DNA from 3 places in the Microbulbifer sp. ABE4_465 genome. Region 2 is predicted to be linked to each of the others. Evidence: predicted binding sites of a transcription regulator. Region 2 holds the regulator's gene; each other region holds the start of a gene.
What was found. Region 2 encodes sigma-54, which starts transcription at its own class of promoters, with help from an activator protein. Its sites were predicted from a motif close to TGGCACANNNNTTGCNNT; they were not measured.

Region 1 (10,573 bases), 150 kb from region 2:
TTAAAAGCCGCTCCAGATGTGCGGGATCTTCACTCTGGTCGACGGAGGGCGCCTTGAGGATTATCCGATTGCCGCTAGCCTGGTCGGTAGCCAGATAGACATGGCTGCGGTGGCTCGCATGTATATCCCGCTCGATGGTAAAGCCGTCGAAGCTGTCGCCGGATTTGAGAATCGGGGGCAATGGTAATTTACCGGCCTGATCAATCAGTGCCGGGGTTGTGTGGGGGAGTTTGTCCACCCGCACCAGTTGCACCGTAAGATTGTCGCTACTGCCGTTAGCCAGTGCCGCGGCCACCAGGGTTTTTGCTGTGCGATCGAGACACGCGCCTTTCTGTTGCAGGTGTTCGATCAGCGTGCGTTGCGACAGGGAATCGTGCACCCCATCGGTACTCAGAATAAACAGATCGCCGGCCTGCAGGGAAAGCCGGCGGTAATCAATTTCCGTTTGCGCGTCCGCGCCCAGCGCGCGACTCAAGTAGCTGTGGTGCTCCCCTTGCCACAGACGGTGGTCGTGGGTGAGTTGCTCCAGAGAGTCACCGCGCAGGCGGTAGATACGGGAGTCGCCGAGGTGAAACAGGTGCACCTCGCTACCTCTGAAAATGGCGGCGCTGAAGGTACACACATACCCCTTGTCTTTATCGAAGCGGTAGGGGCTCTGGCGGGTCTGCTCAAACAGCCAGGCGTTGGTGGCCTTGATTACCTGTTCGGCAGCGTTCTGTACACTCCAGCCATCGGACGTGCAGTAGTAATCGTCGAGGAAACTTTTCACCGCCGTTTCACTGGCCACAGCACTGACCGTACTGGAGCTGATGCCATCGGCGATGGCAAAGGCGGCGCCCTTGATGGCCAACTGCGGTTCCGCTGGCAAAATGGCGCCGCAACTGTCCTGGTTTTCCGGTTTGAGGCCGGCGCTCGTGTGCTGACCCGCTGCCAATAGGAGAGAACCACTGATAGAACTGGGTATAGAGCTGGGTATAGAACTCGGCATAGAACTGGTCATAGAAATAGCCATAAAAAAATAGCCCCGCGGAGTGCGGGGCTGTAGTGCTATCAGGCCAGTGCTTCTTTACCCGCGGAGCTGCTTTCCGCTTTCAGCTGACGCTTGGGTGCAGTTTTGTAATGGGTGCTGTAGAGAGTCAGGCCGGTAAACGCGAGGCCGCCTACCAGGTTGCCCAGCGCGGTGGGGATTTCGTTCCAGATCAGGTAATCCATCACCGAGAAGTCACCACCCATCATGATCGCGGTGGGGAACAGGAACATGTTTACCACCGAGTGCTCGAACGCCATAAAGAAGAACAACATGATCGGCATCCACATGGCGATGACCTTGCCGCTCACGTTGGTGGAAATCATCGCGCCGACAACGCCCATGGAAACCATCCAATTACACAGCATGCCGCGGATAAAAATGGTAAACCAACCCGCCGCGCCGTATTCTGCGTAGCCCAGGGTGCGCGCTTCGCCGATGGACGACAGCTTGGCGCCGACAGCGCCCGGCTCGGTGTTAAAGCCCATGGTAAACACAAACGCCATCATTGCCGCGACGGTGAGGGCGCCGGCAAAGTTGCCCACAAATACCAGGCCCCAGTTGCGCAAGATCCCGCCCCAGGTCACACCCGGGCGGCGATCCAGCCACGCCAGTGGCGCCAAGACAAATACACCGGTCAACAGGTCAAAGCCCATCAGGTAGAGCATACAGAAGCCCACCGGGAACAGGATGGAGCCGATCAAATGGGAACCTGTCATGGTGCCGACAGTCACCGCGAATACCGCAGCCAGTGCGAGAATGGCACCCGCCATATACGCCCGTACCAGCGTGTCCCGGGTGGACATGAAAATTTTTGATTCCCCCGCGTCGACCATTTTGGTCACAAATTCTGTAGGAGCGAGATAAGCCATAGTCGTTTCCTTTATTTAGTGCTGGAGGCCTTGCCACTTCTGTTGCCACCCGTGGTCGATTGCAGAACCGGAGCGCGGATTTTCGGGCACAAAAAAAGGCGCCCACACAGACAGACATAAGTCGGAAAGTGGTGGACGCCTTTATCCAGAGTGTTCAGATTGGTTGGGCTGAGCCCGGTCGCGCTGCATTGCACGAGCTTGCGCTCATAATCTAAAGCAAACTCGATGCCAAAGTTTTTGCTGGGCTTTTGGTCGCTGCTCCCTGCGTGCATTCGCTCAAGCAGGTAAAAAAATGTGATGTGAATCTTGTTCTATCGTTGCAGACTGATTTCCTCTTGCACCGGGTTGGTGCGGCGGCGCCAAAAGGGGCGAAACTGGTGCAATGGCGGAAGGCGGGTCAGGTAGTTTTCCGGCCGCGATAGCGTGAACTCGGCCTGTTGTGGAATGCAAATTGCTGGGATAAGCCGTATTCATTGACTGGATTGCTCAGATGCAAGGAGTCGCGTGCGGAGACACCACCATGCAGAACCACAGTGAAGATGCTGAAAAATTTCTGCTCGCTGCCAAGCGCGCGGAAATTCAGACGTTGGATCGCCTGGCCGGCAGTTGCGAACTGGTAACTACGGTATCGGACCTGGTGCATCAACTGCAGCGGGAGCGTGGCATCTGCAATATTTATCTGGTGTCGGCGGGTTTTCGGTTTGAAGAGCAGCGCAACGCACAAATCCAGAATTGCCAGCTCAGTGAAGGCCAGTTTCGCGCATTGTTGCACAATCGATACTTACACGGTGGTCGCTGCGATGGCGCTGCCGACATGCGCCTGTTAAACAGCATTGCATACTCCCTGCACGGGCTGGATGAGCTGGCGGAGCTACGTCGGCACATCGATGCGTTTGAGGTGAGTGCTCTGGAATCTACCGATGCCTACTGCCGGCTGATTGCCGGGTTGCTGAGCGTGGTATTCGAAGCTGCGGACGTTGCCGACGACCCGGAAGTGACCCGCCTGCTGGTCGCACTGTTTAACTTTATGCAGGCCAAGGAGTTTTCCGGCCAGGAGCGGGCCTGGGGCGCTATTGGCTTTGCCAGCAGCCACTTTGATGCAAGCTTGCATGAGCGCCTGCAGCAGCTGCAGGATTGCCAGCGACGCAGCCTGGACGTGTTTGCTGAATATGCTGGCGAGAACGAGACCGCGCGCTGGAAATCGATTGAAGACAGTCAGGAATCGCGGGATTTACAGCGGCTGCGGCTGGTGATCGCCGGGCTCAAAAATGGCGAGCCGATTGCCTCGGAAATCAGCGAGGTCTGGTATCAGTTGGCAACGGCACGTATTGATGCGATGCATCGACTGGAGGATGCCATGGCCGCGCGCCTGCTGCGGGTGAGCCGCCAGCGGGTATCCGATGCGCAGTCTGAGCTCGGCCATCACTATACGCAGTTACAACAGATGAAATCTGCAGACTGGAATAACCTACCGGCACTGGCAGTGCTATTCGACCCCGAAGTTCCCGGCTTGTATGGCAGCGTAGCGGCCAGCGGTATCGGCACCTTGCACGGCCAGCCTTTGGCGCACTCCCTTTACGATCTGATCAGGTCCCAGGTGGCGCATATTCAGCGAGTAAGTACCGAGCTGGAAGAAACCCGCAAGACACTTGCAGAGCGCAAGCTGGTAGAGCGGGCGAAAGGGCTTCTGATCAAAAGTCTGCGCATGAGCGAAGACGACGCCTATCGCACCATGCAACAGAGAGCGATGGAAATGAACCTGAAGCTGGTGGAAGTTGCCGAGCGTATAATCAATGCCGGGGCCGAGCAGCGCCTGCCCCGCTGAAAACACCGGCGCGACAGGTGTTAAAACGCTCGCAGAGTCAGGTACCAGTTCACCAGGGTGTGGGTTGCGGGGCGATTAAACAATCGCTGGATAGCGAAGCCACCGGCGAAGGCGCCCAGCATCGCGAGCGGTAGCGGAACACGCTGGGCCTGGACTAGAGCATGGGCCTGCTGCTGTTGCATCAGGGTTAGCGCGCAGCGACGTTGCTTTACCATCGCCTGCCGGCGCTGTTCAATCTGCTTGTTTAAAGAGCGCAGTGACATCGTCCAGAGCCTCTTTTGCCTGCCTGCGGGATTCGTCAAATCCCAGGAAGTTCTTCAAGCGATTCATTGCCAGCAGCAGTCCGCCAACAACAACAAATTGGGACACCATGAAGATGCCGAAACCCAGGTATATGGATTGGAAATAGTAGTAGCCCATCAGGCCAAGCCCGGCACACAGGCTGACGATCAGGGATATCGCGAGAAAGAAAAGAATCAGCAGCATCACGACAATACGTGTGCCGGCTTGCAGGGTGCGTTTGAATTCGAGCTGGACCAGGCTGGTAAAGTTCTCAGCCCAGGCCGAGGCGAGGGTCATGGTTGCTTCTGCCCGCTCTCGCAGTGCATTGAATTCCTGTGACAGGCTTTCCGCCTCAGCAGAACCTGACCGAGAAGAATGTCCCGCGTGCTCCCGCGCGTAAACCGGTTCTGATGCCTGCCGGTTCGGCTGTTCCGAATCCTGAGGGTCCGCCATGAAGTTGTCCCCAATGTCTGTGTGCAACAGGAAACACCCGGCAGCATCACCGGGTATTTTTCCGAGCATTTAGCGCAGCAAAAATCTTATTTCAGAATCTTTGCGATCAACCAGCCCGCCGCAAACGCGCAACCCACGCTGACCAGAGGATGCGCTTTGATGGAATTTTCCGCCTTCTCAGCCACGTCCTGCGCGCGCTGTTTTCCTTTCTCCATACCGTCGCGGGTACGCGCCTTGACGGTGTCGGCAGTTTCCCGCGCACGCATTTTTACCTGCGACGCAGTATCGTGTGCCGCTTCACCGGCGAGGTTGTACGCCTGGTGCAGCTTGTCACGCGTACTGCCTGTGGCGGCGCCTGAATTCGGGGCTTTTGCAGTTGCCATGGTATTACCCTCCGATAGCAATCAAGGTGAGCGCGAAGGATAAGACGGAGAAGAGTGACTACGAAGGATAAACCGCGCTTTGGAAAAAATTGGTATGAGCAGCGCGGGCTAAATATCGGATTGGCCTTAAGGTCGGTCAGGTTGCGAATGTGTCGGTGATATTTCTGACCACACCGTCGAGCAAGCGCTGGCGGCTCTCGCGGCTGATCCAGGCATTGTGCGGCGTGATAATAAGGTTGGGAATGCCATCAGCAAGTAACGGATGATCCGCGGGTGGTGGTTCCACACTCAAAACATCCAGTGCAGCACCGGCAATCTCACCACCAATAAGTGCCCGCACCAGAGCCTCCTCATCCACCAGCCCGCCGCGGGCAGTATTGATTAGAAACGCCGATTTCTTCATGGCTGCAAGAAACTTACTATTTACCAGTTGATCCGTCTGCTCCGTCAGCGGGCAATGCAAACTGACAACATCAGATTCCGCCAGCAACTGATCCAGTGGCACACGGCCAGGCTTGGCTTCACCGGTAAACGAATCCGCCACCAGAACACGCATCCCCAGCGCCTCACCCAGCCGCGCGACTTTCTTACCCAGATCGCCGTAACCGATGATTCCCAGAGACTTTCCCTCCAGTTCCATCACCGGGTAGTCCAGGCGACAGAAAATCGGCGACTGGCTCCAGTGGCCATCGCGCACATCATCGTTGTATTGGTGCCAGCGGGTGGCCAGGGCGAGAATCAGCGCGAGAGTGTGCTGCGCGAGAGAAGTACCGGTATAACCGGCTACATTTTTTACCGGGATATTTCGAGCAGCTGCCGCATCCAGATCAATATTATTGGTGCCGGTAGCACACACACAAATCAGCTTCAGATTGGTGGCGCCCTCAATCAAACCCCGATCGAGCACCACCTTATTGGTAATCACCACATCCGCTTCAGCGATACGCTCTGCTGTCTGTTCCGGCGAAGTCGTTTCAAAAAACGCCCACTGATCCAGCGAACTTTCCAGCGCGGACGTATCCAGTTCGCCCAACTTCATCGTCAACGCATCAAGAAAAACCCCACGCATAACAAAGTCCTTTTAAACCCAATGAAGTCGAAGATAAGGCCCTCAGGGGCCATTTCCTGTGGAGCGATTGCCGATGAGGTTGCGGAGCAGGGAATGGCCCCTGAGGGCCGCCCGGGAATTAGACCCGGGACTTAAATAAGCCCCGGGAGAAAGTGGAATTACATTACCCGCATGCCGGGCTGGGCGCCCGAGTGGGGTTCAAGAATCCAAAGGTCCTTGCCGCCAGGGCCCGCCGCCAGCACCATGCCCTCACTAACACCAAAACGCATCTTGCGCGGCGCCAGGTTGGCCACCATCACCGTGTGCTTGCCGATCAGATCTTCCGGACTGTAAGCGCTCTTGATACCGGCAAACACATTGCGGGTTTCACCGCCCAGGTCCAGAGTCAGGCGCAGCAACTTGCCCGCACCTTCCACATGTTCCGCATTGGCAATCAGCGCAATACGCAGATCCACCTTGGCAAAGTCGTCGAACTGGATTTCATCTGCAAGCGGATCGTCCGCCAGTGGGCCTGTCGCAGCCTTGGTCTCCGCCTGCAGTTGCGCCAGAGATTCCTTCGCCGCCTCCTGCATTGCTTCCACCTGAGTCTTCTCCACACGCTGCATCAGCGGCTTGAACTTGTTGATGGTGTGGCCCGCCAGCGGTACCGTCGCCGACTTCCAGTACAGCGTCACACCCAGGAAATCCTCGGCTTTTTTCGCGGTTTCCGGCAGTACCGGCGCCAGCCAGGTAATCAGTGCGCGGAACATATTCACGCCCTGAGAACAGATCGCCAGCACTTCGTCTTCCTTGCCTTCTTCCTTTGCCAGAGACCAGGGCGCCTTATCCGCAATCCACGCATTGGCCGCATCCGCCAGCGCCATGATCTCGCGGGTAGCACGGCTGTATTCGCGCGCTTCAAAACATTGGGTAATACGCGGCGCCGCTTCCACAAACTGGTTCCACAGGGCCTCGTCGGCGAGCTCGCTGGCCAGTGTGCCGCCGGACTTGCTCACAAACTTGGCGGTGCGGGAAGCGATGTTCACCACCTTACCCACCAGGTCTGAATTCACCTTGGCAATAAAGTCGTCCAGGTTCAGATCCAGATCGTCCACACCTGCGGTCAGCTTGGCCGCGAAGTAGTAGCGCAGATATTCCGGGTTCAGGTTGTCCAGGTAGTTACGCGCATTGATAAACGTACCGCGGGACTTGGACATCTTCTTTCCGTTCACGGTGAGGAAGCCGTGCACGCACACCTTGGTGGGGGTGCGGAACTCGGCGGAGTCCAGCATGGCCGGCCAGAACAGCGCGTGGAAGTTGACGATGTCCTTGCCGATAAAGTGATACACCTCGGCGGTACTGTCTTTCTTCCAGTATTCCAGCCATTCCTGGCTGTTTTGATCGCTCTTCTTGTCAAAATAGTTTTTCAGGCTGGCCATGTAGCCGATAGGGGCATCCAGCCATACATAGAAATACTTGCCCGGCGCATCGGGAATCTCGAAGCCGAAGTAGGGCGCATCGCGGGAGATGTCCCACTCCTGCAGGCCGTCTTCCAGCCACTCGGACAGCTTGTTTGCCACCTCGCTCTGCAGGGTGCCTGAGCGGGTCCACTGTTTCAGAAAATCGGTGAATGCCGGCAGGGTAAAGAAGAAGTGCTCCGACTCTTTCTCGACCGGCGTTGCGCCGGAGATGGCGGAGACCGGATTGATCAGCTCGGTGGGGCTGTAGGTTGCGCCGCAGACTTCACAGTTATCACCGTACTGATCCTCGGCTTTACATTTCGGGCAGGTGCCCTTGATGTAGCGGTCTGCCAGAAACAGTTCTTTCTCCGGGTCAAACGCCTGGGTGATGGTACGTGAGGCGATATGGCCATTTTCACGCAGGCGCTTGTAAATCATCGCCGACAGTTCGCGGTTCTCGGCGGAATGGGTGGAGTGATAGTTGTCCACACCGATCAGGAAGCCATCGAAGTCTCGCTCGTGCTCTGCCTGCATATTGGCGATGTGCTGCTCCGGAGTCAGGCCCAGCTGCTCGGCTTTCAGCATGATGGCGGTGCCGTGGGCGTCGTCGGCACACATGTACAGGCACTGGTTGCCACGGGCGCGCTGGAAGCGGGCCCAGATGTCGGTCTGGATGTACTCGAGGATATGACCCAGGTGCAGGGAGCCGTTGGCATAGGGCAGGGCACTGGTGACGAGGATGTTTCTGGGCTGACTGTCGGTGTGAGACATCATGGATTCCAAAAGCTGCGAGATTAGTCTGTGTAGATTGTTTGAATGGTGCGGCGCCGGGGCCGGAAAAGAGCGCGGAATATAGCAGAAATGGGGGCTGTAAGGCACCCGGCAGCATCAGGGAACCGATAGGTCGAGCGCTTGTCATCCGCGCACAGCTTGACCACAATGCCGCCCCAATTCCCCATTGCACATCTGTTCTAGCGAGGACACCACCGTGACCGATCACCATCAAGACCACAGCGACCTTTCTCCTGAAATCCAGGCGGGGCTCGAGCGGATCGCGGAGACCGTTGGCGCTCTGGAAGACCCGTCTACCGGCGAGGTCCTCGATGCCCTGGATGCGGACATTGAGGTGGGTTTTGACGACAGCACCGTGTATGTCGGTGTGACCCTTGGGTACCCCTGTGCCAGCCAGCAGCCCCATTGGGCACAGCGGGTGCAGGCGGCCTGCGAGCCGCTGCTACAGGGGGCACTGGCGGGCAGTGAAATTCAGTTTGATCTGTTTTCTGAGATCCAGCGTACAGACGCAGGAGAGGTGCCGGACTCCCTAAGGGCGGTGAAGAACATTATCGCCGTGGCGTCAGGAAAGGGCGGTGTGGGCAAGTCCACCACTGCGGTGAACCTGGCGCTCGCGCTGGCCGCCGAGGGCGCTGCGGTGGGGCTACTGGATGCGGATATTTACGGTCCCAGCCTGCCCACCATGCTCGGCACTGAAGGGTTGCGGCCGGAGGTACAGGGCGGCAAGTTTTTTGTACCCATTCCGGCGCAGGGCCTGCAGACCATGTCGCTGGGGTACCTGCTGACTGAAGATACCCCGGCCGTGTGGCGGGGCCCCATGGCCAGCGGCGCCCTGAACCAGATGCTGACCCAGACCCTGTGGGGCGCTGGCAGCGAACATGGTGAGCTGGATTATCTGGTGGTGGATATGCCTCCGGGCACCGGTGACATCCAGTTGACCCTGTCGCAGAAGGTGGCTCTGGCCGGTGCGGTCATTGTGACTACACCCCAGGATCTGGCATTGGTCGATGCCATCAAGGGCGTAGAGATGTTCCGCAAGGTTTCTGTACCGGTGCTGGGAATTGTGGAAAACATGGCGCTGCATACCTGCTCCAAGTGTGGTCATGAGGAGCCTATTTTCGGCGCCGGTGGTGGCGACAGAATGGCGGCAGACTACGACACCCGTATGCTGGGGCAGCTGCCGCTGGCGATGTCGATCCGCCAGCAGACCGATGGTGGAAGCCCTACCGTGGCCGCGGAGCCCGAGGGCAAGGTAGCAGCGCTGTACCGTGAAATTGCTCGCGCAGCAGCGGCGCAAGTGTGGCTTGGTGCCAGCGACGATGGTATGCCGGAGATTGAACTGGATTGATCGCGTCAACAGGCGCCAGTACGAGGATCAGCCGGACCAATCCCAGCGTGGGGCTATACTCAGTGGCCGCAAATTACCGGTAGACACTGGGATACCCGACCTGAGGTCGGGGAGACGGCGGTGGAGCGTGTTTCTTCGTGAGACGCGCCTCCGCCCTGAATATATTGGCTCAGGAGAATGCAGTTGGGCTTTCAGGTTCGATTTAACGCAACGACGCGTTTGGTCAGTGCCATCTTTTTCGACCGTGTGGATGCGGCGGAAAAACGTGCGGCAGCCCGCCAGATGGCGGAAAAGTACGGGCACCTGCATCCACTGAATGTGCTGGTGGATGTGCGCCAGGCGGATATCGATATGTCCGTGGCCGAGCGCGAGGCGTTTGGCACCTACGTGGCCCATCTGCAGGGCGTGAAACACGGGCGCATCGCAGTGCTGCATGCGCCGGATTACAACGCCAATGTGGTGATCGACGGCGTAGCCCGTGCGGAAGGGTTGAACGTACTGGAATTTGTTACCGAGCAGGCGGCGCTGCAGTGGCTGGCGGAAGGCGAAAAGTCGCGCTCCACCGCGGGAGAAGTGCTGCGCTGATATCCGGGGGGATATTTCACCTGACCCCTCTGTCCCTCTCTGCGCGGACTCGTTCTCTGTATCACCGCGAACTTTGTCCTATTCCCGGACTGGATCCTACTCCCTGAGCCAGACTTGGTACGCGCTGTGCACTAATTTTTCATACGCCGGTAGTACCTTTTGGTTATCGTTATTTGTCTCACGCTTACTCCGGTGGGCGGTAGATCTCGGCAGCATTTGGACCAGTTTCACAAATATTAAGTGCAGTTTGGTTTTTTGTGCCAATTGAGAATCACTGGTCGTAATATTCGACCATGCTTGGTTCTGACATAAGAATGTTGTGGTTTTTGCTGTGGCGCTTTGCCGCGCGGGCAGATACGAGTAGTAGTTGTGAGTTTTCAGATCCGATACGACAAACAGAATCGTGTGGTTTCTCTAGTACTTTATGGAGAGGCCACCTTTGACAACCGCGTGCAGGCTGCGCGCCAACTTGTGGCGAAGTACGGGCATCTCAAACCG
Region 2 (10,573 bases):
ATCGAGCCCTTCCATCACCGCCACCATTTCCTCGGTGTCCATGGTGGAGAGAATCTGGCTCTGTACCTCGTCCGGGAGTTCCTGCAGCACCTCACCCTCGATCTGGCGATCGATCAGTTTCCACAGCACCTGACGAATGCGCGGTGGGGAGCTTTCCAGTAGCTGGGCGATGCTGGGGGGGGAGAGGGATGCCAGCATGCGCTGGACTTCGCGCCCGGTACCGCTATCCAGTGCCGCGTACAGCTCACCGAGCTGGTTTTGGGCGCGGAAATTGATGTCGGCGTTGACGGGTTTGGGCACAGACGGTCCTGGTGTTCGGTGGAGGGGCGGGTGCCGGCATTATAGTGCTAAACCGGGAGTTGGCAGCTTGTTTGTCTTTCCGGCTATCTGTTCAGTCCACTGTGCTGGGCTCTATTCACCCTCACCGAAGCGATCATTGATCAGTGCGCAAATAGCTTCGTGGGCAGCGTCCTCATCGCGCCCGGCCACTTCGAGTTCGAGCTCTACACCCTTGCCGGCGGCCAGTAACATCAAAGCCATCACGCTCTTACCGTCCACGGCTTTTCCCTGGCAGTGCACTTTCACATCGGAGGAAAAGCGCGCACTGGTCTGGGCAAATTTGCTGGCCGCGCGCGCGTGAAGTCCGAGTTTATTGATGATGGTGATACGACTTTTCTGCATTGGCGATGATCTTTCCGTGCGGTTTTTTACCGTCGAGCAGTCTGGCGAGAGGCTCAACCGTGGTTTTTCTGTTGTTCCCGATGGCGGATCTGAATGTTTTCAAATGTACTGGCAAAGTGCTTGGCCAGTTGTTCCACCATGTATACCGAGCGGTGGCGGCCACCGGTGCAGCCGATGGACACCGAGGTATAGCTGCGGTTGCTCTGCTGGTATGAGGGCAGCCAGCGCTCCAGAAATGCGGTGATATCCCGCTGCATGTCCTGGGTTTCCTGGTGTGAGCGGAGGAAGTCCGCTACTTCCGGGTCCATCCCGGTTTTTTCTCGCAGCTCCGCTACCCAGTACGGATTGGGCAGGCAGCGCAGGTCAAACACCAGGTCTGCGTCTACCGGCACGCCGTGCTTAAAGCCGAAAGACTGGAATAGCACCGCCATACCCGGTGAGTCTTTGCCGACCACCCGGGTTTTAATCTGGTCGCGCAGTTGGTGCAGGCTAAGGCTGCTGGTATCGATCACCAGGTCGGCCATGGAGGCCAGTGGCGCCAGGATTTCTTTCTCCCGGTTGAGGGCTTCCAACAGGTGGGTTCGGCTGTCGCTCAGGGGGTGCTTGCGTCGGGTCTCGCTGAAGCGTTGAACCAGCACCGGAGAGCGTGCATCCAGATAGACAACGTCGCATTCAACACCGCTCTCGCGCAGGTCATGAATGACCTGGGGTGCCTGGCGCACATCCTGCCACAGGTTGCGGGCGTCGATGCCCAGGGCAAGTTGGGTGTTTTCATGGTGGCCCGGAGCAGTCTGTGGTGATTGCTCGCTTACCCGGCGTACCAATTCTGGCAGCAGGCTCGCGGGCAGGTTATCGATGCAGTTGAAGCCTACGTCTTCCAGTAGCTGCAGGGCAGAACTTTTTCCTGAGCCGGAACGGCCGCTGATGATGACCAATCGCATTGCACTCGCGCTCCTTGCCAATTGAGCAGGCCCTAATTATTCGCCGGGCCAGTATAAAGCAGTCACCCCGATCCGCGGGGTCGAAAGCTGCGCCATTGAGCGCTAGCTCAATAAAAATCAGGCCGCCGCTGCGCTGTTAATGGCCAGTGCGTAGAGGTCATCGCTGGTAGTGGCCTGGCGCAGCTTTTCACGTACACGGCTGTCACTGAACAGGGCGGCAATTTCCGCCAGGGTATCCAGGTGCTCCTGGTCGGAATCCTCCGGTACCAGCAGGGCGAAAAGCAGATCCACCGGCTGACGGTCGATGGCGTCAAAATCTACAGCTGGAGAGGTGGTGCAAAGGACACCGATGGGCTTCTCACAGCCAGGCAGACGGCAGTGTGGAATGGCGACACCTTCACCAATGCCGGTAGAACCCAGGCGCTCCCGGGCTACCAGCTGGTTGAACACTGTGTCGGTGTCCAGGTCGGGGTATAGTTCGGAGATCGCCTGGGCGATATTGAGCAACAGCTTTTTCTTGCTACTCCCCGCCAGGTGGCAAAGGCTCAGGCGGGGAGAGAGTAATGCTTCCAATGTCATAACGTGCAGATGATCTAGCGGTGCGAATCAACCGTTGACTCGTAATGATGGAGCCTAGCGGTGACCGCGTAACTTCTCTTTGTGTTTCAACAGCTGTCGGTCGAGTTTGTCGGTCAGCGAATCAATCGCCGCGTACATATCCTCTGACTCCGAATCGGCAAAAATATCCTTGTTGCCGCTCACGTGAATCCGCGCTTCGGCTTTCTGGACTAGTTTGTCGACGGACAGGGTGACCTGGGTTGTGGTGATCAGGTCATTGTGGCGGGAGAGCTTGTCCAGTTTGGTCAGGCAGTAATCGCGAATGGCCGGAGTAACGTCTACATGGTGGCCACTGATATTGATCTGCATGGATTTCTCCTCATCGAGTACAACACAATCTGGCTGCACCCCCGCACAGGGCGGCAACCCTACTAGGAAGTGCGTCAGAATGGAAGGATACACTCGCTGTCAGGCTATTGGTTGCCCAGAAAATAGCCGCCGAGGCCAAGTGTAGGTGGAATTGGGGGGAAGGCACGACGGGTTTGGGTAAAAGTGTGACCCTGCGGCCTACACCAGTCGCTTTCTTTCGCTTGAGGAGGGGATGCCCATGGACTCCCGGTATTTCGCTACAGTGCGTCGCGCCACCTTGATCCCCTGGGCGTCGAGCTCCTGGGTGATCTTGTTGTCAGACAGCGGTTTGCGCGGCTGCTCGCCATCGATCAGCTTGCGGATCAGCGCCCGGATGGCAGTGGAGGAAGCATCTTCTCCGGAGTCGGTGCTGACATGGCTGGAGAAAAAGTACTTGAGTTCGAATACGCCGCGAGGCGTGAGCATGTACTTCTGGGTGGTGACCCGGGAAATAGTGGACTCGTGCATGCCGATGGTTTCGGCAATATTCGCCAGCACCATGGGTTTCATGGCTTCCGGCCCCTGCTCGAAAAATCCCTGCTGCTTTTCCACAATGCTGCTGGCGACCTTGAGGAGCGTTTCGTGGCGGCTTTGCAGGCTTTTCAGGAACCAGCGCGCTTCCTGCAGGTTGTCGCGCAGATAGTTGTTTTCACTGGAGTTGTCTGCACGCTTGATCATTGCCGCGTAGGCGTCATTGATGCGCAGCTTGGGCGTGGTTTCCGGGTTTAGTTCCACGACCCAGCGGTCTTGCTTGCGGCTGACGATGACGTCGGGCACCACATACTGGGGCTCCTCGCCACCGAAGGCCTCACCGGGGTAGGGCGTGAGCGTCTGGATCAGCCGCATGACATCGCCCAGTTGCGCTTCGCTGAGGCGGGTGCGGCGGCTCAATTGGCGAAAGTCCCGTTTTCCCAGCAGGTCCAGGTGCTGGCTCACCACGGCTACGGCCTGAGAAAGCCAGGGGGTTTGGTCCGGCAGCTGGCGCAGTTGCAGCAGCAGGCTTTCGCGCAGATCGCGCGCGCCACAGCCCGCCGGCTCCAGCTGCTGGATGGTCTTCAATACGGCCATGACCTCATCGACGTCCAGCTCCATGGACTCCGCCAGCTCTTCAATGGGGGTACCCAGGAAGCCGTTGGGAGCGATGGCGTCGATCAGCGTTTCGCCGATCAGCTTGTCTTCGATAGAGAGTGGGGTGAGGTTGAGTTGCCACTGCAGGTGATCCTGCAGGCTTTCCGAGGCCGCGCTGCGCTGCTCGAGCGCGAAATCTTCGCCCTCGCCGCCACTGTGGCTGCCGCTTGAATAGATGTCGTCCCAGCGCGTATCTACCGGCAGGTCATCTGGAATATCGTTGGTCCAGTCGCCGTCTGCGGAGGACTCGGCCTGGGTTTCCGCGGCTCGCTCAGAGGCTTCTTCCTTGCGCTCTGCGGGAGTGTTCTGGTCCTGGAGTGATTCTCCGGCGTGCTCGTCGAAGTCCGACTCCAGCAGCGGGTTGCTGTCCAGGGCGGATTGAATTTCCTGTTGCAGGTCCAGCGTCGACAGCTGCAGCAGGCGGATGGCCTGTTGCAGCTGTGGCGTCATTGTCAGCTGAGTGCCGAGTTTTAACTGGAGTGACTGCTTCATAGGGGTGTGCCGGCAGAAAAATCTGGCGTGAATCCGCTGCGGAGAATTTTATGTTTCCGGCGGCGGGGTAAAGCTCATTTCATGCAGACTACCCCGGGGCGGGGCGGAAGACAAGAGGGCGGTTAAGCAATAAGTGTGCCGAAAAAATGATGGCATTTGGTCACAGCTTAAATCCTGTGACCAATGTCTTCGAGTTGGCGTGAAATAGGGAGGTCTTTCCCTCTGTGAACTAGATGGTGAACTCGTGTCCTAAGTAGACGTCTTTCACCTGTTTGTTTTCGGCCACGTCGCGGGGGTCGCCAGAGGCGATAATGTGGCCTTCGCTGACGATAAACGCGGTCTCACAGATGTCCAGGGTCTCGCGAACGTTGTGGTCGGTGATCAGAACGCCGATTCCGCGGTCTTTCAAGTGGCGGATGATCTGCTTGATATCGTTGACGGAAATGGGATCGACACCGGCGAATGGCTCGTCCAGCAATACGAATGCGGGGTTGGTTGCCAGGGCGCGGGCAATCTCCACTCGCCGCCGCTCACCACCTGATAGGGCCATACCCAGGCTTTCGCGGATATGGGTGATGTGGAACTCTTCCAGGAGGGCTTCCAGCTGCTCCTTGCGCTGGGCATTGTTCAGGTCTTTGCGAGTCTGCAGGATCGCGAGGATATTGTCCTGCACCGAGAGGCGGCGGAAAACGGAGGCTTCCTGGGGCAGGTAACCAATGCCTTTGCGCGCGCGGCCATGCATGGACAGGCCGGTGATATCTTCATCGTCGATCAATACCTGGCCAGCATCCGCCTGCACCAGACCGGCGATCATATAGAAGCAGGTGGTTTTACCCGCGCCGTTGGGTCCCAGCAGGCCGACGACCTGGCCGCTGGATACGCTCACGGAGACATCCTGAACGACTTTGCGCTTTTTGTACTGCTTGGCGAGATGGAGCGCCTTGAGCGTTGGCATTATTCAATTCCGGCTGGGGCGGCACCTGGCCGCACTCAATAAATCTGCGTGTTGCGTTGGCGGTAATGGCTCAATGCCGTTACTCGCTAAAGTCTCATTACTGTCCGTCGGTGTCCCCGGACTGCCCTTCGGGCTTCCAGATCATTTCCACGCGCTTTTTCTCTGACTGGCCGCGGGCCTTCATCTGCTCACTGTTCAGGTCGTAATCGATGCGTTCGGCGGTCAGGGTGTTGCCGTCGCGGTCGACAAACGCCTCTCCGGTAAGTTGCAGGGCGTCATTGGCCACCAGGAATTCGATGCGCGCAGCGCGGGCCTTGACCGGCGTGGTGCTTTCTTCGACCTGTTGCTGGAAGTGCGCTGGCGTGCCGGTGGCGATGACCTTGTTGATCTCTCCCTTGCTGTTGCCGTGCACTTCAACCCGGTCGGCACGAATCTGCAGGGAGCCCTGGCTGATTACAACATTGCCGCTGTAGACCGACAGGTTCTTGCTGCGGTTCGCTTCCAGGTTGTCTGCAGAAACCTTGACCGGCTGCTGGCGGTCGTCGGGCAAGGCGACGGCCTGGATGCCGGGCAGTGCGCAGGCGAGTGCCAGTGCCAAAGTGGTCAGGCGGCGGCGTAAGTCAGCGAAGTTCATAGCGGCTTTCCACATCGGACAGTATTTCTACCTTGTCTTTTTTTAGATCGGCGCGCAGGCCCTTGCCGGTGGTGAGGTTGAGGCCATCGGTGATGGTAACAACTTTGTCCGTTTCGGCGAATTCCTCGCGGGGTTTGATGACAATTTTCGGCGTGCGCAGCGTAATGCCGGGTTGGGGCAGCTCCATAACCGAGACATCGCCCTCCAGAACCACCTTTTGCCCGTTGTCATAAGCCACGCCGGTACGGGACTCCGTGCGCCACTTGGTGTCATCGCCCTGGTAAAACATCATCCGCGGCTCGGTAAGGTCAGCTCGGTCGCGGCGGGCAAACTGGAAAAAAGTAATACGTTTGGCGTCTACTTCGTAGGCCAGGTCGCCCTCGACCCCGTAATGCCGTGTGCGCGCATCGCGAATGATCAGATCGGCAGCGCGGTTGTACTCTTGCTGAGTTGGGCGCTTGCCCAGCAGTTGTTCGGGCGGACTTTCGGTGAACCATAGCCCGAGGGAGATCAGTGCAACTACGATCACCAGGGGAAGCCAGGTGCGCATCCGATATTTCTTCCTTTTTCCTGTGTCAGGTTTTAACGCAATTCAATTACTGCGCTATATAAGGAGCCAGCGCTGCGTCGAAGGTTCCCTGGGCACGCATAATGCGATCGCAAACCTCTCGCACCGCGCCCAGGCCGCCGCTGCGTTCGGTGGTGAACAGGGCGCGTTCCTGTACCGGTGAAGCCGCGTTGGGAACCGCGATCGGGCAGCCCACGCGGGTCATCAGTTGCAGATCAGGATAGTCGTCGCCGACATAGGCGATGTGTTCCAGATCGTATGGCTCGCCCGCGAAAAGCTCGAGAAAGGCGCTGTATTTGTCTTCACGGCCCTGAATCAGGCGGGTGATACCCAGGTCGTGCGCACGTTTTTCAACCAGGGCGCTGCGCCGGCCGGTGATGATAGCAACCGCGACGCCAGACTGCTGCAGCATTTTAATACCGTGGCCGTCCAGGGTGTGGAAGGTTTTCTGCTCGTTGCCCTGGTTGTCGAAGTACAGGCGGCCATCGGTGAGCACTCCGTCCACGTCGAGAATCAGGTGACGTACTTTGCTCAGCTTTTCCCGAATCTGTTGCTCGCTGGCGTGTGAATGACTCACGTGGTGTTCCTTTAGGTTGTGTGGTCCTGGTTACGGCGCGGGCGGTTGTGCTCAGATGACGCCGGCCCGCAGTATGTCGTGCATATGCAGCAGACCTATCGGGTGGTGCTCGGGGTCTTCCACAACCAGTGCGGTGATTTTGTTGTCTTCCATAATGCGCAGGGCTTCTGCGGCCAGAGTGTGCGCGCTAACTGTTTTCGGGCGGCGGCTCATCACCTGCTCCATTGTGGCGGTATCCATCTCCAGCTTCTGGTCGATCACCCGGCGCAGGTCGCCGTCGGTAAACACGCCGAGCAGGTGTCCGCTGCCGTCGACCACAGTGGTCATGCCGAAGCCCTTGCTGGTCATTTCAAGGAGTGCCTTCGACAGTGGTGTTGCCGGCGATACCTGCGGCAATTCTTCGCCGGCGTGCATTACGTCTTCGACCTTGAGCAGTAATTGGCGGCCGAGGGCGCCCCCCGGGTGCGAGAAGGCGAAATCTTCCGCGGTAAAGCCGCGGGCTTCCAGCAGGGCGACCGCGAGAGCATCCCCCATGACCAGGGTAACGGTGGTCGATGAAGTAGGTGCCAGGTTTAGCGGGCAGGCCTCGGTATCCACCGCAATATCCAGATTGACGTCGGCGGACTGGGCCAGAGGGGAGTCCGGCTTACCGGTCATGCTGACTAGCGGAATACCCAGCCTTTTCAGCAGCGGCAGCAGGGTCAGAACTTCCGCAGAGGAGCCCGAGTTGGAGATGGCGATTACCAGGTCCTGGCGGGTAATCATGCCGAGATCGCCGTGACTGGCCTCTCCGGGGTGAACGAAGAAGCTCGGTGTGCCTGTGCTGGCCAAAGTAGCTGCGATCTTGCGGCCAATATGGCCGGACTTGCCCATGCCGGACACAATCACGCGCCCAGGGCAGGCGAGGATCAGCTCGCAAGCCCTGTGAAAATCATCGCCGATACGGGATTCCAGTGCCGCCACTGCGGCAGTTTCCATGGAGATGGTGCGGCGTCCGGCCTGGATAATCAGATCTTTACCCATCGTATGTCTCGCTTTTACTCCGCAGCTTTGGCTCGCGTGCAGCCACTTGCAAGGAGGATAGAGGTGCTAACCTATCTATATTGGTCCAAAAAACGGCGCCTCGAGGCAAAGTGATCCAATGCCGCTTGTCCGGAGGGCCGCCATGGTATAGTTTGCCGCCGCTATTGTCAGCTGTGGAGGCCGGGCGAAGTGACCGTTGTCCTTTCCGCAACCGCCAGCATGATTTTTTCGGCGACTCACGACACTTTTTGACACTGTGGGTATCCAAGGGACGAATTGCCAATGGGAGATAATCTGTGAGCGCACTCACCTCTAGTTTCACCTCAATTTATAGTGCCGGGCAAACCCGGGGCTCTGCGGCAGTCCAAGTGGCGCGCAAGCTCGGGTTGTGGATGGCAGCCGTAATGCTTTGCGTGCTGGCTCCGCTTGCTTCAGCAGCGCAAAACCCCTATTCGCTCATTGAGGGGGTTTCCGGGCAGTTGCTGAACGTAATCCGCACGGAAGGCAAGAACCTGAATTCAAATCCTCAGCGTTACTACTCCGCTGTCGATCGCGTGCTTGAGCCCGTAGTGGATTTCAATTTTATCGCGCGCGGTGTGATGGGGGGGCATGCCAAGCAGGCGACGCCAGCGCAGCGAGCGAAGTTTGCCAGTACTTTCCGGCGCGACCTGGTGGCAACCTTTGCCCGCGGCGTGGCGACCTTTGGCAATCTGGATGTCAAAGTAATCAATCCCGGCTCCGCCCCGAGCGGGAATCGCGTCAACGTATTGCAGGAAGTGCGTAGTAAGGAAGGTTTGACCAAAGTTTCCTACACTCTGGTGCGCAATCGCAGTGGTCAGTGGAAACTGATCAACGTGATCCTGAACGGTGTTAATCTGGGCAAAACCTTCCGCGGACAATTTTCTCAGGCCATGCAGGCTAATAATGGCGATATCGACAAAGTGATCGCTGGCTGGTCTGCGGCGGACAAAGTTGCCGGCAATTGATCGGCATGAGAGATTCGAACGAAAATTTGTGCGCCGGTGCGCAGCGACGGTGATGCGGCTGCGCAGCGGTGGCGATTCCAGTACACTTGCGCGCTCTTTTTTAGCCGATAAGTAGTCCTACCTATGCAACCAGATCAGATCAAGTCCCTGATTGAAGGGCAAATTCCTGGAAGTCAGGTTGAAGTGGCCTTCGAAGGCAGTCACCTGCAGCTCACCGTTATCAGCGATGCGTTCAACGGTCTCAGCCGCCTGAAGAAGCAGCAGCTGGTGTACGGCGCGCTATCCGACAAAATTGCCGATGGCACCCTGCACGCGGTGCAGATGAAAACCCTGACTCCGGAAGAAGTCGGCCAGTAACGCCCAGCCTTGCTCTGCAGTACTACGCTGTGGTGGTCGAGATTTTTGTACCGCTTGGAAACCAGACCGAATGGATAAACTGATTATCGAAGGGGGCAGCCCCATTTCCGGAACCCTGAAAATTTCCGGAGCCAAGAATTCCGCACTGCCGATTCTGGCGGCGGCGCTGTTGGCGGACGGCCCTGTGCAGATCCACAACCTGCCGCACCTCAACGATATCACTACCATGATCACCCTGTTGCGGTGCATGGGAACCGAAATCACAATTGACGAAAAATTGGGTGTGGAAATTGATCCGCGCTCGGTGAACGAGCTGACCGCGCCCTACGAGCTGGTGAAAACCATGCGCGCGTCGATCCTGGTGCTCGGCCCACTGCTGGCGCGCCACGGCGTTGCCAATGTGTCCTTCCCTGGTGGCTGTGCCATCGGTAGCCGTCCGGTGGATATCCACCTGAAAGGGCTGGAGGCGATGGGCGCCGAGATCACCATCGACGAAGGATTTATTCGCGCACGCAGTAATGGCCGCCTGAAGGGCGCCGATATCGTGATGGAAAAGGTCACCGTTGGCGGTACCGAAAACCTGCTGATGGCGGCGGTGCTCGCAGAGGGCGCTACGGTTCTGCACAACGCCGCGCGCGAACCGGAAATTGTCGACCTGGCGGACTTCCTGATCGCCATGGGGGCCGAGATTGAAGGCGCCGGCACGGACACCATTCGCGTGCAGGGGGTTTCGCGCCTGCACCCGTGTACTTATTCCGTGATGCCGGATCGCATCGAAACGGGCACATTTCTCGCGGCCGCGGCTGCTGCCCGCGGTAAAGTGCGCCTGACCCACACCCGCGCGGATATTCTTGATGCGGTGCTGGTGAAGTTTGAAGAGGCGGGTGCGCACCTGAGTGTTGGTGATGACTGGATTGAACTGGATATGAAGGGCAATCGCCCCAAGGCGGTGAGCTTCCGCACTGCGCCGTACCCGGCGTTCCCCACCGATATGCAGTCACAATTTACCACCATGAACGCGGTGTCTGAGGGCACCGGTACCGTGGTGGAAACCATCTTCGAGAATCGCCTGATTCAGGTGCACGAGCTCAACCGTATGGGTGCGAACATCGTGCTAGAGGGGAATACTGCAATCGTGACCGGTGTGGAGAGGTTGAAAGGTGCACCGGTGATGGCTTCTGACCTGCGCGCATCCGCCGGCCTGGTGATTGCGGGCATGGTGGCCGAAGGCACTACCATCGTGGATCGCATCTACCATATCGACC
Region 3 (10,573 bases), on a different contig from region 2:
AGGCGGTCTGTGCGTCGGCGCTGTCGGCGCTCCAATAGGGGGTGCCTCCTTTGGCCTCCACGCTGGGGAATACCCCGATACCTGTGTGGTGGTATTGTCCTGCGGCCTGTTGCTCCACCAGAGTGTGCAGTTCATCCGCACTGGGAACCCGCCAGTTGCTGCGGCCACACAGCCCTTCCGCGCGAACGCGATCTGCGAATGCGCGGCTGTTGCAGTCGGCACCACTGGTGAGAGTTCCGTCGACGTAGCACTGCCCCTGGCCGTTGGCATCACTGTTGGTATCACTTTCTGGGTCGAACCAGCTGAAACTGCTGTCGGCGGCATGGTGATGGCCAGAGCCGGGGCGCTTTACCTCCCACACCAGCCCGCTTTCGCGGTCTTCAATACAGGCCCATTGAGTGCCTTCCGTTTCACTGCCGGTATCACTCCAGGGCTCGGTCTGGGTTTGTAAGGGGGCGCCACTGGCGGTGAGCTTGATCAGATTCGCGGGCTGGGAAGGCGGGATATCCTCCTCGACCGGATCCTCCTTCTGTTCTTCTCCAGGGGCTTCTTCCTGATCGCCCTCCCCTTCCTGTTGGTCTTCCTCGTCGTCTTCCGCTGCGTCTTCCTCGCCGTCATCAGGTGCTTCCGGAGAAGAGTCGGATGTCGGTGGAGGCAGATACCGGCGGCTGTCGAAGTTCAGCCCGCGATCACAGGCGGGCAGCGTCAGGACCAACAGGAGTAGAACAAGGCAATTGCGAATGAACATGCGTTCCCCAAATTTATATATCTAGCGATACTTTTCGGCGGGAAACTATCAGATGGTCGCGAAGTGTCCATTCCCTATTCAGGTACTGCGTGGGGAATAAGCGGGAATGTGGAGTTTAAAATACATTGGCGGCAAATAAAAAACGGGGCCAATGGCCCCGTTTTTTATTTGATTGCGAAGAATTACTTCTTCGCGCGCTTGCGCATATTTTCCTGCAGGATCTTTTTGCGAATCCGGATGCTTTCCGGAGTCACTTCCACCAGCTCATCGTCTTCGATGAATTCCAGTGCCTGCTCCAGGGTGTGGCGGATGGGCGGTGACAGGGTCAGCGCGTCGTCGGTACCGGAAGCGCGCACGTTGGTGAGCTGCTTGGCCTTGGTGGGGTTTACCACCAGGTCGTTACCGCGGGAGTGAATGCCGATGACCTGGCCTTCGTACACTTCCTCACCGTGGCCCATAAACAGGCGGCCGCGGTCTTGCAGGGCGAACAGGCCGTAGGCCAGGGTTTTGCCCTTGGTCATGGACACCAGTACGCCGTTGATGCGCTTGGCCACATCACCCAGCTTCACCGGACCGTAGTGGTCGAAGATGCTGGTCATGATGCCGGAACCACTGGTGATGGTCAGGAACTGGTTGCGGAAACCGATCATGCCGCGGGACGGTACAATGAAGGTCAGGCGCACTCGGCCCTTGCCGTCCGGTTCCATATTGGTGAGGTCGGCCTTGCGCAGACCCAGCTCTTCCATAATCGGACCCTGGTGCTGCTCTTCAACGTCGATCACCACCTGCTCGTAGGGCTCGTGGATCTCGCCGTCGACTTCTTTCTGTACCACTTCCGGGCGGGATACACCCAGCTCGAAGCCTTCGCGGCGCATGGATTCGATCAGCACCGACAGGTGCAGTTCACCGCGGCCGGATACCTTGAACTTGTCCGGGGAATCGCCCTGCTCCACACGCAGTGCCACGTTGTGGATCAGCTCCTGGTCCAGGCGGTCCTTGATGTTGCGCGAGGTCACGTACTTACCTTCTTTACCGGCGAACGGGGAATCGTTCACCTGGAAGGTCATGCTCACGGTGGGCTCGTCCACAGACAGTGCCGGCAGTGCTTCCGGGTGGTCCGGGTGGCACAGGGTATCGGAAATGTTCAGCTCGCCCACACCGGTGATACACACGATGTCGCCGGCGCTGGCCTGTTCCACTTCCACGCGTTCCAGGCCGAGGTAACCCATGACCTGCAGGACCTTCGCCTTGCGCGACTTTTCGTCGCGGTCGAGGATCACTACCTGCTGGTTCGGCTTCAGGGTGCCGCGGGTGATACGGCCAACACCGATCACGCCCACGTAGCTGTTGTAGTCCAGTGCGGAAACCTGCATCTGGAAAGGACCGTCGCTGTCCACCTGCGGCGGCTTGACCTTGTCGACGATCATCTGGAACAGCGGAGTCATGTCGTCCGCCATATCGGTTTCGTCCAGACCGGCGATGCCGTTCAGGGCGGAGGCGTAGATCACCGGGAAGTCCAGCTGCTCTTCGGTAGCGCCGAGGCTGTCGAACAGGTCGAACACCTGGTCCATTACCCAGTCCGGACGGGCGCCCGGACGGTCGATCTTGTTGATGACCACGATCGGGTTCAGGCCCTGCTCGAAGGCCTTGGAGGTGACGAAGCGGGTCTGCGGCATGGGGCCGTCTACCGCGTCTACGAGCAGCAGTACAGAGTCCACCATGGACAGTACGCGCTCTACCTCACCGCCGAAGTCGGCGTGCCCGGGGGTGTCCACGATGTTGATACGGTAGTCGTTCCAGCGGATCGCGGTGTTCTTGGCGAGGATGGTAATACCGCGCTCTTTTTCCTGATCGTTGGAGTCCATCACGCGCTCGGAGTCGGCGCTGCGGCGGTCGAGGGTGCCGGACTGCTGCAGCAGCTTGTCCACCAGGGTGGTCTTGCCGTGGTCAACGTGGGCGATGATCGCGATATTGCGAAGATTGTCTATCACTGGGGGCCTCTGGGCGTAATGCGTGATTGGGTGCGACCAGTGGGTCGCACCAGAGAATTAGGTCAGGCGGGGGCTGGGCTGAGAGGTAAAACAGCGGCTATCCGGCCAAAGCGCGCGCATTATAGAGGTGAAGTGTGGCAATTGGGAGTCGGATTGGCGGAAATTTGTGCGGTTTTGAGGGCTGCCGGGCCCTGGCCCGGCTGGAAAGGCGGTTTGAAGCGGGTAAACCGGTGCACTTATCCGTGGAATTCAGACTTTACAGGCGGCGCATCGCACAGATTTTGTTGCCCGCCGGGTCACGCAGGTAGGCCAGATACAGCTTCAAGCCGCCGCCCTCACGTACCCCGGGCGGGTCCTCGCAGGGAGCGCCGCCGTTGGCGAGACCGGTTGCGTGCCAGCGGTCGGCCTGTTCCGGGCTCTCCACCGCAAAGCCGATGGTACTGCCATTGCCACAGCTCGCCGGTTGGCCGTCGATGGGTTTGGTAATCGCAAATACCCCGGTGTCGGTGAAGTAAAAGCAGCGGCCTTTTTGATCGATAACACCGGGCTTGTAGCCGAGCTCGCCGAGGATGGCATCGTAAAAGGCTTTGGATTCCTGGATATCGTTGGCGCCGAGCATGATGTGGCTGAACATCTTTAGTCCTTTTTGCATTATATGTAAGGGCGGTATACATGCCCTGCACTGTGAGGCGTAAAGGAAAATAAACCATGGGGGCTGTACAGGCCTCCTGTTTACGAGGTCACTAGGCCGGGTATTGTTGAAAACTCTATACGGTGAATCTTTTATCGAAAAAGGGTTTGGTCACTTTTTTACCTTTTGCGTTGTACCACTCTAACCGCTCTACTCCTGCTGCCGCTAGCGCAGATTTGTGAAAAAGTTTTTTATCAGTGTTTAGGTCAACCAAAGAGTATGCAGAGCCCCGACCGGTTTGCGCGTCGAATCCATCATATATCACAGAGTCAATATACCCTCCCACCACAATGTCTACATAACCCAAATGACCGAGTTCTATCGCCAACTGTTGAGCGACATGGTTCAGTTCACATCCCAGCAAGCGAATTTTCACGTGAGATACAGGCAGGGCCCAGAAACTATGCAGCCAGTTTGCGAGCTGAGCGGGGCTGCAATAAATCCGTTGCTCACCACGCAGGCCATTGCTAATTCCACTGACAGGTTGGTTAAAGCCAGCTTGCGCACCGTGCCCACTGATCAGGACTGTTGCCTCCCTCTCCACGTTGTTAAGACAGTGCCACGCTGTGGTATCTACAGTTGTGCAATTGGTTTTCAACCTGTATTTGGTGAGACTCGTTGCAAGAACGTTATCAATATTTTGCAAAAATGGATTTATATAGTACTGCGGTCGTGCTTGTGGCATGTCAATTCCCTCTGGTTTTTATCTAAGCTAATAGTGCACGACTCTATGCAGCATTAGAAAGAAACAGCTGACAAAATAAATTGAGGCAGGGTGAATTGTTTGTCTGCAGCAGTTTGTGATTGTATGTGCCTGGTTGTTGTAGGGAGCGGTCTTTCAAGTGGCGCATTTTTTGCGTTTGGAATATGCACGACCTACTTCTTGAGCTTCTGCGGCCGAAAAACCCCCACATTCCGATAACCCTCATCCAGCAGATGCGAAGCATGTAACTGGCTCATTACCCCGCGCGCGCAGTACAACAGGTACTGCTTTTCCTTATCCAGTTTCTGGAAGGCGGTGCTGAGACGATAGAAGGGGATGGTTTCCACTTCTGCATTTTCCAGCTCCAACGGGTTCACTTCTTCTTCGGTGGGATGGCGGATGTCGATGATGATGGCATCGCCGGGCTCGCTGAAAATATCCACCGGCGGTGCATCCTCGCCGAGGTCGTCCATCACCTGATCGATATTCTGCATCACCCGGTTGCCGATGGCGCGGTCGAGGACGGTGAAGTCGAAGCGGGTTTCCTCGTGTTCGATCTTTTCCATTTTTGCGCGGGTGGTGGGTTTTACCGAGATCACGCCGCAGTATTCCGGCATATTTGCGGCAAATTCCTCGGTGCCGATCTCGCGCGCGGTGCGGATGATGTCGGTCTTGTCCGAGGTGATTAGCGGGCGAAGTACCAGGGTATCGGTGACGCTGTCGATCACCGACAGGTTTTTCAGGGTCTGGCTGGATACCTGGGCGATGGCTTCACCGGTGACCAGTGCATCCACTTCCAGCTCCTTGGCAATGATGGAGCCCGCGCGCAACATCATGCGCTTGAGCGTCACACCCATATAGGAGTCGTCCACCTGTTCCAGGATTTCTGCGACCACTTCATCGAACGGAATGGTGATAAATTTTACCCGGTGAGAGGCGCCGTATTTGTCCCACAGGTAGAAGGCGACTTCTTTTACCCCCAGTTCATGCTGGCGCCCGCCCAGGTTGAAGAACAGAAAGTGAGTACGGATACCTCGCTTGATGGTGAGGTAGCTGGCCACGGTGGAGTCAAAGCCACCGGACACCAGCGATATCACCGGGTCCTGTGTGCCCAGCGGGAAGCCGCCGAGGCCCTGGTGCAGCTCCTCGATCACGTTCAGCTTGTCGTGGCGGACTTCCAGCTTGACGGTGATATCCGGGTTTTTCAGTTTTACCCCGGCGGCTTGGGTATTAGTGTTCAGGCCGCCGCCCACATACTGTTCCACGTCGAGGGACTGGAAGTCGTGCTTGCCGGTGCGCTTTACCCGCACGCAGAAGGTTTTACCCGCGAGCTGTGGTCCCCAGATGGCCAGTGTCTTCTGGTAGATATCGTCCAGATCACCGAGGGGAAACTGTTGTACCCGGGCAAAGTTGGCGATGCCCGGGGTGTGCGCCAGTACCTCTTCGATACGGTCGGAAAGGTGGGATACTGCATCTGGCGCGATCACATCGATTTTCTCCCAGTCTTTCTGCACCTTGATACGGTCATCCAGCTGGCGCATCAGCTTGCGCAGGTTATCGGCGAGCTGGCGCGACATGCGCTTGCGCACGGGGTTGCTCTTGATGGTGATCTCTGGGAAAAACTTGACGACGAAGTGCATAGACGTGTGCCGGAACCGCGGTTGAATTGGAGGCCAGGAGCCCGTTTGTCGGCTTCCCGGAAAAGGTGGCGAATTATAAACTCGCTATCAGGAATTTGCTTGTGGCACCAAGTTGGTGCCTACTGTGACCTTTCGGCCCCAAAATAGTGCAAATAGAGGTTTGAGAGCACCAATATTGGGACTATCGTGATCCGAGAGGGAGTGCTGGCGCTCAAAAAGCCGTGGGGTTTGGTTGTTTTGCACCCGATTGCTCCCCCGGGTGGCCATTTCTTACGACCCGAATCACTTTGTTACCGGTTTGCCCCAATTTGGCACACTCTTTGCTTTTACTGTTGCCACAAGATAAAGCGAATCGGCGCGAACATAACTTTTCATTCTTGGAGGACTGTAATGTCAAAGACGCTCGACCTGATCAAAGAGAGCGAAGCCAAATGGGTAGACCTGCGCTTCACCGATACCAAAGGTAAGGAACAACACGTTTCCATTCCGTCTAAGGAAGTTGACGGTGAGTTCTTCGAAGAAGGCAAGATGTTCGATGGTTCTTCCATCGCTGGCTGGAAGGGCATCAACGAATCCGACATGATCCTGATGCCGGATGACGAAACTTCGTTCATTGACCCGTTCACCGACGAAGCGACCGTGATCATTCGCTGTAACATCGTTGACCCGATCACCGGTCAGGGCTACGAGCGCGACCCGCGTTCCATCGCACTGCGCGCCGAGGAATACCTGAAGTCCACCGGTCTGGGCGACACCGTGCTGATGGGCCCGGAGCCCGAGTTCTTCGTATTCGACGACATCACCTGGGGTGCCGAAATGGGCGGCGCCTTCTACAAAATCAACTCTGAAGAAGCGGCCTGGTCTTCCGGCGCCTCTTTCGCAGAAGGCAACATGGGTCACCGCCCGGGCGTTAAGGGCGGCTACTTCCCGGTTCCGCCGGTCGACTCCCTGCACGACATCCGTGCCGCCATGTGTTCCGCCATGGAAGCCATGGGCCTGGAGATCGAAGTACACCACCACGAAGTGGGCACCGCTGGCCAGTGTGAAATCGGCGTTGGCGCCAACACCCTGACCAAAAAGGCTGACGAAGTTCAGATCCTGAAGTACGCGGTACACAACGTAGCGCACGCTTACGGCAAAACCGCCACCTTCATGCCCAAGCCGCTGGTAGGTGACAACGGTTCCGGTATGCACGTACACCAGTCCTTCAGCAAGGACGGCGTAAACCAGTTCGCGGGCGACGCCTACGCTGGCCTGTCTGAAACTGCCCTGTTCTACATCGGCGGTATCATCAAGCACGCACGCGCCCTGAACGCGATCTGTAACGCGTCTACCAACTCCTACAAGCGTCTGGTTCCGGGCTTCGAAGCGCCGGTAATCCTGGCCTACTCCGCGCGTAACCGCTCTGCGTCCATCCGTATCCCGTTCGTGCCGAGCCCGAAAGGCAAGCGTATCGAGACCCGCTTCCCGGATCCGACCGCCAACCCGTACCTGGCCTTCGCTGCACTGCTGATGGCTGGCCTCGACGGCGTGAAGAACAAGATCCACCCTGGCGACGCTGCAGACAAAGACCTGTACGACCTGCCGGCGGAAGAGCTGGCCGAGTACCCGACCGTTGCTGCCAGCCTGGATCAGGCCCTGGAAGCACTGGATCAGGACCGCGCCTTCCTGACCGAAGGTGGTGTATTCACTGACGACGCCATCGACGCCTACATCGAACTGAAGAAAGAAGAAGTACAGCGTCTGCAGATGACCACGCACCCGGTTGAGTTCGAGCTTTACTACTCTTGCTAATGTAAGTCCTGCCAATTAGCAGGTATCATCTCTGCGCCCCCGCCGGTTCTTTTGAAGGGCCGATGAGAAGGTGCAAAGATGACGAGAAGCCCATACCGACAGGTGTGGGCTTTTTTTATGCGCCGAACTCGGTGGTATATGGCTGGAGTATTTATGCGGTTATATCGTTCGCGAGTACACTAGCCTTTAGAGAACGGAATGTTGCAAAGAAGATTGCGGGAGCGCCCATGATCAGATCCACCGCGCAGTTGTCCATACTCTGGCTTGCACTACTGGCAATGCCGGGTTTGGCCCAGGAGCACAGTGACGACAAATCCGCCGCCCAGGGGAATTCCTCCGGTAGCGCCGTCTACAAGATTGTCGGCCCCGATGGGCGCGTGACATTCAGCGACAACCCTCCCGCTGGAGAAAAGGCCGAAAAAGTGGAAATCGGCCCTATCAATGTCCAGCCGGCCACCCCCGGGGAGGGTCTCCCCACGCGCAAACTGTCGCCGCGCAGTGAAGCAGAGCGTGAGCGCGCCGAACTGGGGCCGGTGAATTTTGCCATTGTCAGCCCAGCCAACGATGCGACTATTCCCCCGGGGCAGCGCTTTATTGTGCTCGAAGTGGCGCTGAACCCGGTGCCGCGGGACGGATATCAGTTTTTTGCGGTCATTGATGGCCAGCGCTGGTCCGGCAGCTCCTCCGGTACCAGCCTGGATATATCGGCGCTGGAACGCGGCACTCACACCATCCAGGCAGTATTGCTCGGTGCCAGCGGCGAGCCCCTGGCGCAGTCCCAGACCATCCAGGTACACGTTAAGCGCCCCGGCGGTCAGGTGCCGGACTTCCCCGCCGAGCAGGCCCCACAGATGCCGCGCTTGCCGCAGGCCCCCGGAGTGGCGAAGCCAATCAAGCCCCAGCCGCGCTGAGGCAGGCACAATACCTGCCCCTCCGACACAGCCCTCGCCAGCGTCCGCAGCGGGGGCTTCATTCTTTCTCGGTTTGTTCTCGGTTTGCAGTTGCGCCCCGCACTGACTCACTCGCCCGTACCCACGCCCCACAATGTGCTTCGGCGCTGGCCATTTTTTGCTCTGCGCACAATAATGGTGCGATCGATATTGGCTGCAGCCGCCAGTGGCTCGTAAATCTTCATATGGGCCCGATTTTTTGCGCCATTTTGGTTTGCTTCTTGCACTGCCATTAAGCGAACCGGACTTGTGAATTACTTCGGAACCGCGAATGCTCAATGACCGCCAGTTGCGCCTGCTGTTGGACAACCTCACCTCGGCCGTTTTGGTGCTCGATGAAAACCTGTCCCTCTGCTATCTGAACTCCGCCGCGGAAGACCTGGTGGCGGCGTCCAGCGCCCGCGCCTGTGGCCAGCCCCTCGAGGAGGTGGTACGGGAAAACCCCGCGGCCCTGCAGGCGCTGCGCTCGTCACTGGCCAGTGGTGAGAAATACACCGTGCGTCGCGCCCTGTGGTTTTTGCACAACCTGGAAGAGTGCACCGTCGACTACTCGGTAACCCCGCTTACCGAATTGGGGCTGCTGTTGCTGGAAGTACAGTCGATGGACCGCCTGCTGCGCATTGCGCGCGAGGATGCACTGATCTCTGCGCAGGAGACCACCCGCAATCTGGTGCGTGGCATGGCGCACGAAGTCAAAAATCCCCTCGGTGGTATTCGCGGAGCGGCACAGTTACTGCAAAGAGAGCTGAGTGAGCTGGATGATGAAGGGCTTGGGGAGTACACCCAGATCATCATCGAAGAAGCCGATCGGCTGCGTAATCTGGTGGACCGCATGTTGGGGCCAAGGATTCCAGTAAGGCTGGAGCCGGTGAACGTGCACACCATCACCGAGCGCGTCGCGCAATTGGTGGAAGCCGAGTGCAGTGGCGAGCTGATTATCCAGCGGGATTACGATCCCTCGATACCGGATATTCCGGCAGACAGCGAGCAATTGATCCAGGCGGTATTGAATATCGCGCGCAACGCCATGCAAGCCATCGAAGAAAATATTGGCCTGGCGGAGGGCAGTCTGACCATTCGCACGCGGGTGCAGCGCCAGTTCACCATTGGCCGCCGCCACTGCTCGCTGGTGTGCCGAATCGACATCGTCGACAACGGCCCGGGGATTCCGGAAGACATCCGTGAGCGGATTTTTTATCCGATGATTTCCGGACGAGCAGAAGGGTCCGGACTGGGACTTTCTATTTCCCAGCACATCATTAACCAACACCGGGGGCTCATTAAATGTGAGAGCCAGCCGGGACAGACCGAATTCCAGATTTATCTGCCGCTGGCCACGGACTAGCCGCGACGTTTTTACCAGGGCAGGTTGAAGACCGAAAGAACGAGTTGAATTAAAACGCAGGCCGGAAAATTACTATGAACAATCGCGTTTGGATCATTGATGACGACCGCTCCATCCGCTGGGTACTGGAGCGCGCGCTATCCCGCGCCGGGATCGATACCACCTGTTATGAGAACGGCGATCGCGCCCTGGACGATTTCTACAGTGAATCACCGGATGTGGTGATCAGCGATATTCGCATGCCCGGCTCCGATGGCTTTAAGCTACTCCAGCGTTTTCAGGCGGAACGCCCGTCGCTGCCCATCATCATCATGACCGCACACTCGGATCTCGACAGTGCGGTCGCCGCCTACCAGGGTGGTGCCTTTGAATATCTGCCCAAGCCATTCGACGTCGATGAAGCGGTGGCGGTTACCCGCCGAGCTCTGGCGCTGGCCAACGAGCAGCAGCCGGAAGAGCCGGTAGTAATCGAGAACGGCACCGGCAACAAGGAAATCATCGGTGAAGCGCCGGCGATGCAGGAGGTATTCCGGGCGATCGGTCGCCTGTCGCACTCCAATATTACGGTGTTGATTAATGGCGAATCTGGTACCGGTAAAGAACTGGTCGCAGCGGCGCTGCACAACCACAGTCCGCGTAAAAACCAGCCGTTTATTGCCCTGAACATGGCCGCCATTCCCAGGGACCTGATGGAGTCCGAGCTGTTCGGTC

Region 1: a site for sigma-54 is predicted at 2,113-2,130, ahead of ACXAG1_RS07285 (formate/nitrite transporter family protein). Genes of this name have one in related genera too.
Region 3: a site for sigma-54 is predicted at 6,083-6,100, ahead of glnA (glutamate--ammonia ligase). Genes of this name have one in related genera too.

What each region holds. Positions count from the first base shown of each region.
Region 1 covers NZ_JBSWXV010000003.1:70,203-80,775, forward strand. Annotated here, with positions in the region: gene ACXAG1_RS07280 (bifunctional protein-serine/threonine kinase/phosphatase) at 1-1,012, opposite strand, end outside; gene ACXAG1_RS07285 (formate/nitrite transporter family protein) at 1,051-1,899, opposite strand; gene ACXAG1_RS07290 (nitrate- and nitrite sensing domain-containing protein) at 2,420-3,724, shown strand; gene ACXAG1_RS07295 (hypothetical protein) at 3,745-3,987, opposite strand; gene ACXAG1_RS07300 (hypothetical protein) at 3,956-4,459, opposite strand; gene ACXAG1_RS07305 (ElaB/YgaM/YqjD family protein) at 4,546-4,842, opposite strand; gene ACXAG1_RS07310 (D-2-hydroxyacid dehydrogenase) at 4,979-5,911, opposite strand; gene metG (methionine--tRNA ligase) at 6,070-8,121, opposite strand; gene apbC (iron-sulfur cluster carrier protein ApbC) at 8,339-9,490, shown strand; gene ACXAG1_RS07325 (hypothetical protein) at 9,668-10,075, shown strand; gene ACXAG1_RS07330 (hypothetical protein) at 10,445-10,573, shown strand, end outside.
Region 2 covers NZ_JBSWXV010000003.1:221,850-232,422, forward strand. Annotated here, with positions in the region: gene mgtE (magnesium transporter) at 1-276, opposite strand, end outside; gene ACXAG1_RS07940 (HPr family phosphocarrier protein) at 412-681, opposite strand; gene rapZ (RNase adapter RapZ) at 735-1,622, opposite strand; gene ptsN (PTS IIA-like nitrogen regulatory protein PtsN) at 1,740-2,201, opposite strand; gene hpf (ribosome hibernation-promoting factor, HPF/YfiA family) at 2,256-2,549, opposite strand; gene ACXAG1_RS07960 (RNA polymerase factor sigma-54) at 2,748-4,208, opposite strand; gene lptB (LPS export ABC transporter ATP-binding protein) at 4,438-5,163, opposite strand; gene lptA (lipopolysaccharide transport periplasmic protein LptA) at 5,261-5,797, opposite strand; gene lptC (LPS export ABC transporter periplasmic protein LptC) at 5,784-6,347, opposite strand; gene ACXAG1_RS07980 (KdsC family phosphatase) at 6,394-6,942, opposite strand; gene ACXAG1_RS07985 (KpsF/GutQ family sugar-phosphate isomerase) at 6,994-7,965, opposite strand; gene ACXAG1_RS07990 (MlaC/ttg2D family ABC transporter substrate-binding protein) at 8,358-8,951, shown strand; gene ACXAG1_RS07995 (BolA family protein) at 9,075-9,308, shown strand; gene murA (UDP-N-acetylglucosamine 1-carboxyvinyltransferase) at 9,379-10,573, shown strand, end outside.
Region 3 covers NZ_JBSWXV010000008.1:10,129-20,701, reverse strand. Annotated here, with positions in the region: gene ACXAG1_RS13000 (Lcl domain-containing protein) at 1-748, opposite strand, end outside; gene typA (translational GTPase TypA) at 931-2,739, opposite strand; gene ACXAG1_RS12990 (VOC family protein) at 2,996-3,373, opposite strand; gene ACXAG1_RS12985 (hypothetical protein) at 3,507-4,115, opposite strand; gene thiI (tRNA uracil 4-sulfurtransferase ThiI) at 4,307-5,773, opposite strand; gene glnA (glutamate--ammonia ligase) at 6,164-7,567, shown strand; gene ACXAG1_RS12970 (DUF4124 domain-containing protein) at 7,795-8,478, shown strand; gene glnL (nitrogen regulation protein NR(II)) at 8,789-9,862, shown strand; gene glnG (nitrogen regulation protein NR(I)) at 9,931-10,573, shown strand, end outside.